DNA from 3 places in the Paenibacillus sp. FSL R7-0652 genome. Region 2 is predicted to be linked to each of the others. Evidence: a T-box and tRNA genes for the amino acid it is inferred to sense, from the RefSeq annotation. Region 2 holds a T-box; the other regions hold tRNA genes.

Region 1 (4,279 bases), 2.7 Mb from region 2:
GCTCTTCAAAGCCAGGAATGAATGTGTTGGAACCCAGTTCCAGGGAGTAACGCTCTGCTTTGCCACCTTCGAAAGGTACGCCATCAACAGAACCGTCAAAGTCGATTACAGCAACATCGCCGTTCGCTGCGGAACCTTCGTCAACAACAACCAGTTCAGCATGACGCTGCTGCAGACGCTCCAGCTCTTCTGCTACTTCTGCTTCAGTTACTTCACTTTTAGCTACAGCAACTTCGATTCCTTTGTAGTCACCCAGGGTAACTTCTGGTTTCACGGTTACTTTCGCTTTGAATTTGAAAGATTGTCCTTTACCGAATTGCTCGATGTCTACATCAGGACGATCAACCGGGAAGATATCCGTTTGATCAATCGCTTCTGTGTAAGCTTCAGGAAGCAAAATGTCGATTGCTTCTTGATAAAGGCTCTCTACTCCGAAACGAGCTTCGAAGATTGGACGTGGTACTTTACCTTTACGGAATCCAGGTACGTTTGCTTGTTTCACTACTTTATTAAAAGCTTTGTCGAGTGCTTCCGTTACGCGCTCTGCACCGACTTCAACCTCAAGAACCCCAAGGTTCTTCTCTATCTTTTCCCAAGTTGCTTTCATTGTATACTTTCCCCTCCAAAATTCACATGTTCACGTAGGCGATCACGTACAAAATAACCATTTTAGTATAAACAAGTTTACATTCTTTTTCAAGAGGAATCCCTTGATACGGTTTAAGGTAAACGTTTCCGCCCTTTAATGACCGTCCAAACCAGCCGAAACAAACTGTTTCATCGAACGATAAGCCTGCTCCAGACGAAACCTCATTGCACCAGTCACAGCGTACATTGAGCGCGTATTTTCTTCATCATGTGAACCACCAAGACTGTCTGCCACCGTCATATGCAGCGCAGCAGCCCATATGTCTGCAGCAGCGTCATTTTGTTCCAGCATAGACTCGTAATCCCTTGTTCCATAGACCGCCATTACATATTGTATCCACAGTTCCTGGGCAAAATAAAAGAGCGTAGGTTCATGAACCTCCGTCTGGTCTGCTACCCGTTCCAGAATCTGAACAATCTGAAGTGGAAATTCTTCCGGCTTAAGCGGGACGCCAGTGATATCAACTTCTACATCTTCATCGCCTCTTGTGAAGCGAATGATATCCTGCACTCCTCGGCGCCGCAGCGTCTGCAGCACTCTGAATTGTAAAAGCGGATGAAGCGTCTTTGTTTGAAGCCATTGAATCAGCTGCTCATCAACCTTCGAAACGTCCAGAAATGCCAGCTGTTCAAGTGCCAGCATCGTCTGCTCGGACAGCGGCCCTTCCATAACTGTACGGAGCAGCTTATCAGCGTAACCGTCGTCCTGCGCAAGCTTCAACTTGGCGTGCTGCCGGGCCATCTCTTCCTCGCTGACATCCTCTTCCTCATCCTCTTCTTGACGAATCACCGGCAGGTCCATCTCTTCATGCTGAGGAAATGCTGCCTGCAGCCATTCAAGCAGCGCCCTCCACTCATCGTAGTGACGTTCATCCTGCCCCTGACACTGCAGCAAAAAACGAAGCATGTCCATGGCTTCAACATAACGTTCGTTTTCAAGCATAACCGTCAGCTGTATCTGATAATAGTCCAGCGTTTTTGGAAACAGCACAATTTTGTTGTTATGCGCGGTTTCCGGGGTCGTGGATTCCTTGATAGGAGCACCTCCTCTGTTCCTGAATCTCCAGTTGGAATTGACCATGAATAGATATATATCAACAAATATCGATCTATTTTGTAAGTTCTTCTGATATTCTAACATAACCTTTATTAGAAAGAAAAAAACGTTACAGCCGCCAAATATCATATACGAAAATGGAACAAAAAATAAACATTTGATATTTATTTTTATTTATGATAAAATCATTTTTGCTTGAAAAATTTCATGTCTCAGTAGCTCAGCAGGATAGAGCAACGGCCTTCTAAGCCGTCGGTCGGGGGTTCGAATCCCTCCTGGGACGTTCAGAAAAAAAGCTTCCTTCGGGAAGCTTTTTTTGCGTTCTGGGGATGAGAACCCCGGGTGGTTCGCCTGGGCATCTACTCGTTAACATATGCCTCTCAGCCTCGACGGTCAACTCTAATCTGTCCAAAATATGAGTCCTGGCAGAAGATTCCGATCATTAAACACCCGTTATACTCTGGTCTCCTCTAACTGCAGAAACACCACCTTGTCGCCGCCCTGTCAGCTCTCGCTGCTCTCCATCACTGTATTGAGCATACCTGACAGATCACTGGAACTGTTCAGCCGCTCTGCAATGCTCTCAGTACTACCATCTCTCACATTCCGACTTCATCTGCCCTCCTGCCTCTCTCCTTCATCCTATTGGCTCATAAATAAAAATCAATGAAATGTCACATTCTGGAACACCTAAAACGTAATACCTTATAAATACAGTAGTTCAAAGGAGAGATTCTACATGAAAAAGAACAAGAAGTACAAAAAAAGTCTAATTGCTTTGACAGCAGCTCTGCTGCTCATTCCGGCCACAGCCTTTGCCGATGATACCATTAGCAATCAAGTCTTTAAGTTAACTAACAACAAGGGGGAGGTTATCTATGAGCAGAAGCCTTACGAGGGCTCTCATAAGTCGGACCACTCCCGCGAAGATCTGCTTCGCTCCTCAAAAAGCCATAGCTTAGCTAATGAGCTGCTGAAGAAAGGGGAAGCCGCCCTGTTTTACATTGCTGAAGATAATCCAGAGCGCAAGACCAATATTGAGCGAACATCGATGAGCTTCAAGAAAGCAGCCAAGCTGCGTGAGCAGCTAAAAGGACAATCGGTTAAAATTTTGGATACCATCCAGCAAAAATATAAATTTGACAGCGCCAGCGTGACCTATCATCCGGTCCTGTCGGATCCCGAGCGAGCCAAGATGACCGATCAACTTGAGCAGCAGGCAGCTCAGTCTGGCAAAGGATATGCCATGCAAAAGCTTAAACTGATCGGCAAGCACTGGAACCTTTTCAGCACATATAAAAATGGAAGCAGCGAGCTGCTGGTTCAGGCTATAAAATCTGATGAGAAAATCACGCTCCATACTCCATCCGTACAAACCGGGGTCACGTATGAGCTGATCAAGTCGGGAGGAACAGAAATGGTCTATTCGTCTTACAGCGAATCCGAAAATCAGGATTTCAAGTCCTCAGGCCAAGGTATTACATTTGTGTGCAGCATCCCTAACAGCGAATTTCATATTTGGTACCATATTGAAGACATCGGCAGCAAGTTGAGCAAGCAGGAGCTGATCAAGCTGGCCGAATCGTATTTGAAATAGGACGCGGAGTGCAAGGCAGCCTTTAAGCCGCCGCGGCGCTTGGGATATAGCTTTCAGATCGCTGCGTCCAGATAGCAGCGGTTAATCCGTAACCAATATGATGCATTCATGTTCCTAAGCAGATTCAGGCACACAGTGTATCTCCCCTGTATTAGATACGTTGGGTTGAAATGAACCGGGAGGGATGCATCGTGTGCCTTCTTAAGCAAAAAAAACGGTAAACTGTCACAATACAAGGTGTCTCCTTCATAAAACACTTTAAAAAGGGGTGGGGACTTGGAAGACATAGATCTTCGCCAGATCATAAGCGATATCCTGAGTGGAGATACTACAAAGTTCGAGAGAGTCATGCATAAGTATCAGAGACCGATCTTTCTCTACTGTTATCATATGCTAAACAACTATGCCGAGGCCGAGGACTGCGGACAGGAGGTCTTCCTCAAGGCCTTCAGGCATCTGAAAAGGTATGACCCGGAGAAATCGTTCGAGGCCTGGCTGTATACCATTGCATACAATCAGTGTATTGACGCGCTGCGCAAGCGCCGGCTTGTCAAGTACCTGCCTTTTCTATATCATGCCACCAGGGATTATAGCCCGATAGACCAGCGAATTGAGGACATTTATTTTGATGAGCAGGTGCTTCAAGCCATGAAGAGACTGTCGACGGAGGAGCGCAGCCTGCTCATTTTGCGATGTGTGGAGGACAAGACCTATGAGGAGATCAGTACGATTCTCCAGCGAAACAGCGCTTATCTGCGTAAGAAGTATGAACGAACGGTAGGCAAATTCCGCAAGCACTATTATCCAGTGAAAGGAGCTGGCCGCAATGAAGCCAAACAGCAATCAGGATCTTCGAGAACTATTCCATAAGGCTGAGCCGCCCCATGCAGACTTGTCCGGGCCTGTAATGAAACAGCTGCAAGGTGAACTGCCCAAGCGGCAAGGCCTCGATCGACCCTACCTGAAATACAGGGTTA
Region 2 (4,279 bases):
CTGAATCCGTTCTGTCTCGTCAGGTGTAATGAGATACTCCACGACTTTATAACCGGCTTGATGCAGCAGCTCGTGTATAAGCTGACCGCTGGTGTCCGTTTCTTTGGTACGTGTGTCAGAGACCGTGACTATCATACAGGCAGTCGTTTGCGGCGCCTCCTGCCGGTGCTGTTCAACTGAATTGGTCATGGGGAAATCCTCCTTGAATAACTTGTTCTCATAGCATAGACCATTCATGGGAATGAGGCAATGAAGTTTTCGACTGCGATCGAGGAACAGAGGGAGCGTATTGCACAACAATTACAGGATAGTGTACACTCGCTAAATAGACTGAGGCTAGGCCGCATGATTGGCAGAAAGGTGTGTGTAAGATGAGTATGGCTAAGGAGCAAAAACAAAGCATTCCTGTATATATCCTGTCCGGTTTTTTGGGAAGCGGCAAAACGACACTGCTCGTTAAACTGATCGAATACTGGAAGCAGCAGGGACTTCGTCCAGCTGTCGTGATGAATGAGCTGGGAGAAGTGAATCTGGATGGGCAGATTGTAGATGAGGAAGTACCTATGACGGAAATGTTAGGCGGATGCATCTGCTGCACTGTTCGTGGTGATCTTGGACTGCAGCTTGCAGACCTCGTTCAGGAAGAGTCGCCCGATGTAATCGTAATTGAGGCAACCGGTGCGGCCAATCCGATGGAAATACTGGATGCCGTAACGGAGACTTCGCTGTATATGCGGCTGGAGTTGAAAAGTCTGATCACCGTGGTCGACGCAGCTCATCTGTCGGGTCTGTATCAGGAGCAGAAGGGTAAAACATTCAAGCTGATGCAGGAACAGATTCGCTGTGCATCCGTGCTTCTTTTGAATAAAACGGATCGCGTTCAAACAGAGCAGCTGCGGGAACTGGAACAGCTGTTGAACAAGTGGAACGGCTTTGCCCCGGTGATTCCTACGGTCAAATGTGAAGTGCAGATGGAACATTTGCTTCACAGCGGCAATGAGATTCACCTGCAGCAGTCTGGTGCAGATATTGGAAAATCAAACGATGAAGCTGAGCATCATGTGCATACAGATGCCTGTCGTACACATGGATGCAGTCATGGACATGAGTATAAACATGGACATCACAGTAATTCTTCGGATTCTCAGCACAAGCTTGCCTCCAGGCCTCATACGTCACATGAACATGTGATGGTATATACGCATTATTTCAGCCAGCCGGTGAACAGCGAAGCGTTTGAACGGTTTGTGGCTGGTTTGCCGCGTGATATCTACCGGGCAAAAGGTATTCTCTCTTTTAGTGATACGGCAAGCCGGTTCTGGTTTCAATATGCCTATCGTGAATCGGATTATATGAAGATCACACCGCAAGGTGAAGTACCGAATGTTGCCGTGTTCATTGGTGAACATTTTGATCAGACTGTCATTCGTGAACAGTTACTGGAACTGGAAGCAATAAAACAAGAGTAATGGTTCAAAGTTCCTTCCGGATGGGTATTAAGAAGCATAGCAAACTTTGCCTGGGAGGTAACTTTAAATGACACAACAACAATACCAACAATGTATCGATGCTTGCCTGGAGTGCATGAATGCTTGCAATGTATGTTACATATCAAGTCTGAAAGAATATGATCTGGCTATGCTGCGTGATTGTATTCGTCTTAACCGCGAATGTGCTGACATATGTGCATTTGCTGCACAAGCGATGACTCGTGGAAGTGACTTTATCGGCGAAATCTGTGAATTGTGCGTCAAAGCATGTGAAGCTTGTGCGGCGGAATGCGGCAAACACGAACATGACCACTGCCAAGCCTGCGCAGAAGCCTGCCGTGCATGTGCTGAAGCCTGCCGTTTAATGGCAGCCGTGGCCTAATCTGTACGTTATTGAAATCATGTTTAACCATGTAGGATATAGATGTAAATAACATATGGTGTTAGTAATGATCCCCTTGAATAAGCAGAAATGCAGGAATTCGGACGCCTGCATTCGTTCATTCAGGGGGTTTTTGCTATGGATGTCCTTTATGAAAAAGTGCATGTTCAAGCAGGCAGGTAGATTATCAGGTTGCCAAGGCATACCAGGATATGTATAATAATCTGCAATGAATAAAATACAGCAGTATCAATGATCGGGAGAGTAGCTCAGATTCAACCATAACAGCGAGCCGGGGCAGGTGTAAGCCGGCATGGAATGTCCTGAGTGAAGCGCACCCGTGAGATGGTTATCCGAAGCTATATATATAGTCCTGCAGGATTGTATATCTTGGATTTGAGGGTAATCCGGCCTGCAGCCGTTATTTGCACCGAGCGGAATCGTAAGTTTTGACATGCATCTTAAGCATTTCATCTGACAATTCACTTAGAGTGGTACCGCGGGAACTGTAAACACAGCTCTCGTCTCTTGATTTTTAGAGACGAGAGCTTTTTTGCATTTTATTTTAACTATATACGATTCGGAGAAGGAGTGTTTCACGTGTTAATGAAGCAGGCTGCAGTTCAGATTGCCCCGCTCACAGGGCTCACAGAGGAAGAAGTATTAAAATTGTTGGAAATCCCGCCGCAGGAGCAGATGGGAGACGCAGCATTTCCTTGCTTTACACTGGCCAAGTCGCTCAAGAAGGCACCGGTTGTTATTGCTGGTGAGATTGCTGCTGCACTGCAGGCTGCCGGAACAGATGCCGCAGCTGCCGGACCGTATGTGAACATTCGTTTTGACAGGAAGGTGCTGGCACCTGAGCTGCTGCAGGAACTGGGCAGCGAAACATTTGGCAAACTGCAGCTGGGTCAAGGAGCGCGTGTACTAATCGACATGTCCTCGCCTAACATTGCGAAACCTTTCGGCATCGGGCATCTGCGTTCAACTGTAATTGGTGCAGCGCTGTATCGTCTCTATCAAGAAGCGGGTTACACCTCAATAAGTGTAAATCACTTGGGGGACTGGGGCACTCAGTTTGGCAAACAAATTACGGCTTATAAGCGGTGGGGGAATGAAGAAGCGCTGCAGGCTGACCCTATTCGCAATTCCCTGGAGCTGTACGTTCGTTTCCATGACGAGGCGGAGCAGGACCCGACACTGGAGACGGAGGCCCGGGAATGGTTCCGCAAACTGGAACAGGGAGATGATGAAGCTCAGCGGTTATGGGCATTCTTTGTAAAAGTAAGTATGCAGGAGTTCAACCGGATGTATGAACGATTAAATGTTGATTTTGACTATACACTGGGCGAAAGCTTCTATAATGACAAGATGGGTGCAGTCGTTGAAGAACTGCAGGATAAAGGGCTGCTGGAGGAGAGCGACGGTGCTCTCGTGGTAAGGTTGGATGAAGAAAATATGCCGCCATGTCTGATCATAAAAAAGGATGGAACAACCATATATCCAACCCGGGATTTGGCGACAGCCATCTATCGTCGGAACATTATGCAGGCAGATCGCTTGTTATACGTCGTTGGCGGCGAGCAAAAACTTCATTTCCGTCAGGTGTTTACGGTGCTGTCCAAGATGGGTTACGAATGGGCAGACAACTGTGAACATATTCCGTTCGGCTTGATGCGCTTTGAAGGGCGGAAGATGTCTACACGCCGGGGGAAGGTTGTCTTTTTGCAGGAAGTGCTGGATGAAGCCGTTGCGCGTGCCCAGCAGATCATTCAGGATAAAAATCCGAATCTGGAACAGTCTGAACAGGTAGCTGAAGCCGTTGGTGTGGGAGCGATTATTTTCGGTGACCTGCGCAGCAATCGCATGAATGATATCGATTTCTCGCTGGATGATGCGGTGAGTTTCGAAGGAGAGACGGGGCCTTATGTGCAGTATACCTATGCCCGGATTCAAAGTGTGCTTGCCAAAGCCGCGAATGTGTCGCGTGATGAACGGGAGAAGGTGACAGATCCGTTGAAAGGGTCTGCTGCGGAGAACATTGAGGTAAATGCAGAGCTTGAGGCTGAAGGATCACATTTGGATAGGCATCTTAGGGATCACCTTGCTGCGGATGCTGTGGGAGATACGTCGTGGGCGCTGCTGAAGCTGCTTGCTGAATACCCATCCTATCTGGAAAAAGCAGTGCTTCGCAGTGAACCTTCGGTCATTGCCAAATATACGATCGATGTCGCTCAAGCGTTTAACCGCTTCTATCATGCCGAGCGAATTGCAGACGCGCCTCCCGGCACGAAAGCTTTTCGGGTAAAACTGGCAGCGCGTACTGCCGAACGTCTGGCTTACAGCTTGTCTTTGCTTGGCGTGCAGGCTCCAGAGCGGATGTGACCTTGTTCAGATCCTGAAGAAA
Region 3 (4,279 bases), 2.3 Mb from region 2:
GGTGACGCTAAAATCAGGTGGTAAAACGCTGACGCAAAAAGGCCTGCTCCAAGGTGGTTCGACATGGGTGTCACTGACAGCGGTTAAGGATGTGGCGGGTGGTACATTGAAATATGATGCCAAAACGAAGTCATACACGGTTACCGCGGCGAATAACGCCATGACCGTTAGTCTGATGGATGGGCAGCCAAACGTGTATATTAACGGTTTTTATCCTCAGGTGGAAGCAAAATTGATCCAGGGCCGGTTGTATATTCCCTTCTCTGCCATGAGAGATTATTTGGGCGTGCAGGGCAGCTGGGATGCCAAAACGAAAACATTGACCCTGAGCAAAGTGAAGCAGAACAACGTGAAGGTGAAGTCAACAAAAGTAAATATGACGGTTAAAAACGCGGAGGTGGATGTTCAGTATCCGCAGGTGAGCGGACTGGCGAGCAAAGAGGCTGAAGCGGCAATCAACAAAGTGCTCAAAGATGAGGTGGATAAGGCAGCAGCTGCTTTTAAAAAACAGACGTCTGAATTCGGCGGAGCTACGGCGGAACGCCCATATGCATTCGAAACGTCGTATGTGGTGACTTATAATGAGAACGGCGTGCTGGGTCTGATTACGCAGCGTTACGAAGACTATGCAGGAGCGCACGGTATGACGTATCGCACAGGGCACACATTTGCACTCGATACAGGTAAGGAATTGACGCTGGATGACGTGATTGGAAACAGCAAATCCATGCGTGAAACCATCAGCAAAAAAGTTGGCGAGCAGCTGAAAGCGAACACGGGATATTTGAGCGGCTACAAAGGTCTCAACAAAGATCAGGACTTCTATGTGACCCCATCTGGTGTAGTGGTGTTCTTCCAGCTGTATGAGTACACAGCATATGCCGAAGGTTTTCCTGAGATGAAATTCACTTATAAGGAAATTCTGCCTAAGGGTACTGAACCATTTGGCAGTGCCGCATCCGACAAGTAAGTAAGTAAGTAAGTAAGTAAGTAAGTAAGTGGGCTGTAAAATCGTCTAAGCTACGCTCAATTAACAGCACTTATTCTTTCTTCTCGCAAAATATAAAATAAGAAGCCCCTCTCACTATATTGTGAAAGGGGCTTCTTATTTGTACAGACAGCACACTCCAGTGGCGAGTGGTGATGCTGTCTCGCTGCCAGACATAAACGCGGGGCGGACTCACCATATATTGGTGAAGCCCGCCCCGGGATAACACTGCAAGCCTACAGGCCGCGAATTAGATGCCTTGGGAGCCTACATTTTGGATTACTTTATCGATGATACCGTAATCGGCTGCTTCAGCAGCGCTCATGAAGTAGTCACGATCTGTATCTTTTTCGATGCGTTCCAGTGGTTGGCCCGTACGTTCAGAGATGATGCGGTTGAGCGTATCGCGCATTTTCAGGATGCGGCGTGCACGGATTTCGATATCCGATGCTTGACCTTGTGCACCACCGAGAGGTTGGTGGATCATAATTTCACTGTTCGGCAGCGCGAAACGTTTGCCTTTTGCACCGGCATTCAGCAGGAATGCACCCATGGATGCCGCCATACCTACGCAGATTGTAGATACATCCGGTTTAATGAACTGCATTGTATCGTAGATTGCCATACCCGCTGTGATCGATCCGCCTGGGCTGTTGATGTATAAGTGAATGTCTTTCTCCGGATCTTCGGCTGCCAAGAACAACATCTGTGCCATGATGGCATTCGCCACAACGTCATTCACGTCGCTGCCAAGAAAAATGATACGATCCTTCAGCAATCTGGAATAAATATCATAGGCGCGCTCACCCCGGTTGCTCTGTTCAACGACCATTGGAATATAACTCACGTGAAAAACCTCCTCGGAAATGTAAAAGTTAAATTGGTGTTTATACTTAAACTGTTACCGTATTAACCACATCATAAACAATCTCAAACAAAAAGTCAAAGAAAGTCAAACTAACTTTGAAAAAAAAGAAACCTTTCCGGTTTCGTTGGTTAATTGCATTATGAGCTGTTAAAACTTAGATGGCGCGCCCGCCAAGAATCGAACTTGGATCTCAGGCTTCGGAGGCCTACGTCATATCCATTGGACCACGGGCGCAAATAATGTGACAGCAATAATGATTATAGCTTATGAAGTGGTGAATTGCAAGCTGCTGCTTGTAGTAAAGGGCGCATGATTTTTTGGCAGTCGATAAAATTATCATTCTTCTATACGGGCTATAAGCTGTTTTGCAGGTGGTTTGAATTGCTTCGGATATGATCATGATAATTAAGAATGGATAAAGCTTGGGTTTAGGTACATGCTATAAGAGGTTTTGGACATGCCATATGAAATATGAAGGTTGCAAGATATAGATGAGATTGATGTCCTTCTTCTATATATGGTGTGAAAACTCATATTTTATCCTCATGAGCAGAGGTTGTGAAAATAGGCGCGTACAGAAGCCTATGAACGTGTCGAAATAAGCATTCGAAACACTTGCATATCGCGTCAGTTTTAGGTAGAATGAACGTGGGACTTAAAAAGTTAACCCGGGACATTTTAGGGCCATGAAAGAAGCTTGGAGCGAGAAGCTTGCGGGAGTGGAAAGCATGCGAACGATTTTAGAAGTGCAAAAGCAGCTTCTGCCTGATCTCATGGATGTCTTGAAAAAAAGGTATACAATTCTGCACCAGATCATGTTATCGGATGTGATTGGGCGTAGAACGTTAGCCAATTCCATGCAGATGACCGAGCGGGTTCTGAGAGCTGAGACCGATCTGTTAAAGGCTCAGGGACTTATCGAAATTGATAGCGCCGGTATGAAGATCAGTGAGGCGGGTTCCAATCTGCTGCAGCAGTTAGAACCTGTCGCGAAAGAGCTGTTTGGATTATCCGAGCTGGAAGAGCGAATCAAGCAAGCCTACGGTCTGCAAAAGGTAGTTGTCGTTCCCGGTGATTCGGACGTATCTCCTTACGCCAAGAGGGAACTTGGAAGGGCCGGAGCAAAGGCTCTCGGCAGTATTATGAGTGACAACGACGTTGTCGCCGTTACGGGTGGATCTACAACGGCTGAAGTCGCTGAACAACTCACGCCACCTACTTCGCTTAAGGGTGTCTGGTTTGTACCAGCGCGCGGCGGACTGGGAGAAAGCCTGGAAATTCAGGCCAATACGATCGCATCCACGATGGCAAAGCGGGTAGGAGCCCAGTATAAACTCCTGCATGTACCGGATTTGCTTAGTGACCATGCCTATGAATCACTGATCCAGGACCCGGGTGTTCAGGAGATTTTACAGCTGATCAGGCAATCACGCATTGTGATCCATGGTATTGGTGATGCTGTGGAGATGGCGAAGAGACGCAAGCTTGCACCGGAGATCATCGATGAACTTCAGGAACAGGGTGCTGTATCGGAGTCCTTCGGGTATTACTTTAATGGTCAGGGTGAGGTGGTACATACCATGCTTACACTGGGTATGCGGCTTCAGGATATCGAACGCACTGATGTGGTGATCGGCATTGCGGGCGGCAAGAGCAAGGCGGCTGCCATTCATTCCGTACTGCGTTTCGGTCAGGAAGATATTCTGATTATAGATGAGGCTGCGGCCGAAATCATCGTCGCTGAAATGGAATAGGTTGATCATCAGAGACGACCTTTTTCTTCACACAAATTTTGTTGTCTTGACGGACTTCACCGTCTGTCTTGAATATATAGTTTTATCAAAAAATTAAATCAAAACTTGGGAGGAACTTACTCATGATTAAAGTAGGTATTAACGGTTTTGGACGTATTGGTCGCTTGGCATTCCGCCGTATTCAAAATGTAGAGGGCATTGAAGTTGTAGCAATCAACGACTTGACTGACGCTAAAATGCTGGCTCATTTGCTCAAATATGATACAACTCAAGGTCGCTTCGATGGCGATGTTGAAGTACACGACGGCTTCTTCAAAGTGAACGGCAAAGAAGTTAAAGTACTGGCTAACCGCAATCCTGAAGAACTGCCTTGGGGAGACCTGGGTGTAGATATCGTTCTGGAATGTACTGGTTTCTTCACAACGAAAGAAGCAGCTGAGAAACACTTGAAAGGTGGAGCTAAGAAAGTTGTTATCTCCGCACCAGCTACTGGCGACATGAAAACGATCGTTTACAACGTAAACCATGACATCCTTGATGGTACTGAAACAGTAATTTCCGGCGCATCTTGCACAACGAACTGCCTGGCTCCTATGGCAAAAACACTGCAGGACAAATTCGGAATCGTTCAAGGTTTGATGACTACAATTCACGCTTACACTGGCGACC

The links. The T-box of region 2 lies ahead of argS (arginine--tRNA ligase). A T-box ahead of a tRNA ligase gene usually reads a tRNA of that ligase, here a tRNA-Arg.
Region 1: it encodes a tRNA-Arg, which carries the amino acid that the T-box ahead of argS (arginine--tRNA ligase) is inferred to sense. The anticodon was not compared.
Region 3: it encodes a tRNA-Arg, which carries the amino acid that the T-box ahead of argS (arginine--tRNA ligase) is inferred to sense. The anticodon was not compared.

What each region holds. Positions count from the first base shown of each region.
Region 1 is NZ_CP152001.1:5,221,621-5,225,899, forward strand. Features, by position in the region: gene tig (trigger factor) at 1-607, opposite strand, end outside; gene MKY97_RS22880 (hypothetical protein) at 743-1,591, opposite strand; tRNA gene MKY97_RS22885 (tRNA-Arg) at 1,915-1,988, shown strand; gene MKY97_RS22890 (hypothetical protein) at 2,445-3,302, shown strand; gene MKY97_RS22895 (RNA polymerase sigma factor) at 3,579-4,172, shown strand; gene MKY97_RS22900 (hypothetical protein) at 4,129-4,279, shown strand, end outside.
Region 2 is NZ_CP152001.1:2,498,092-2,502,370, forward strand. Features, by position in the region: gene MKY97_RS11445 (molybdenum cofactor biosynthesis protein B) at 1-189, opposite strand, end outside; gene MKY97_RS11450 (GTP-binding protein) at 372-1,469, shown strand; gene MKY97_RS11455 (four-helix bundle copper-binding protein) at 1,537-1,872, shown strand; T-box leader at 2,116-2,404, shown strand; gene argS (arginine--tRNA ligase) at 2,479-4,257, shown strand.
Region 3 is NZ_CP152001.1:183,160-187,438, forward strand. Features, by position in the region: gene MKY97_RS00885 (stalk domain-containing protein) at 1-970, shown strand, start outside; gene clpP (ATP-dependent Clp endopeptidase proteolytic subunit ClpP) at 1,239-1,835, opposite strand; tRNA gene MKY97_RS00895 (tRNA-Arg) at 2,016-2,090, opposite strand; gene MKY97_RS00900 (sugar-binding domain-containing protein) at 2,585-3,610, shown strand; gene gap (type I glyceraldehyde-3-phosphate dehydrogenase) at 3,733-4,279, shown strand, end outside.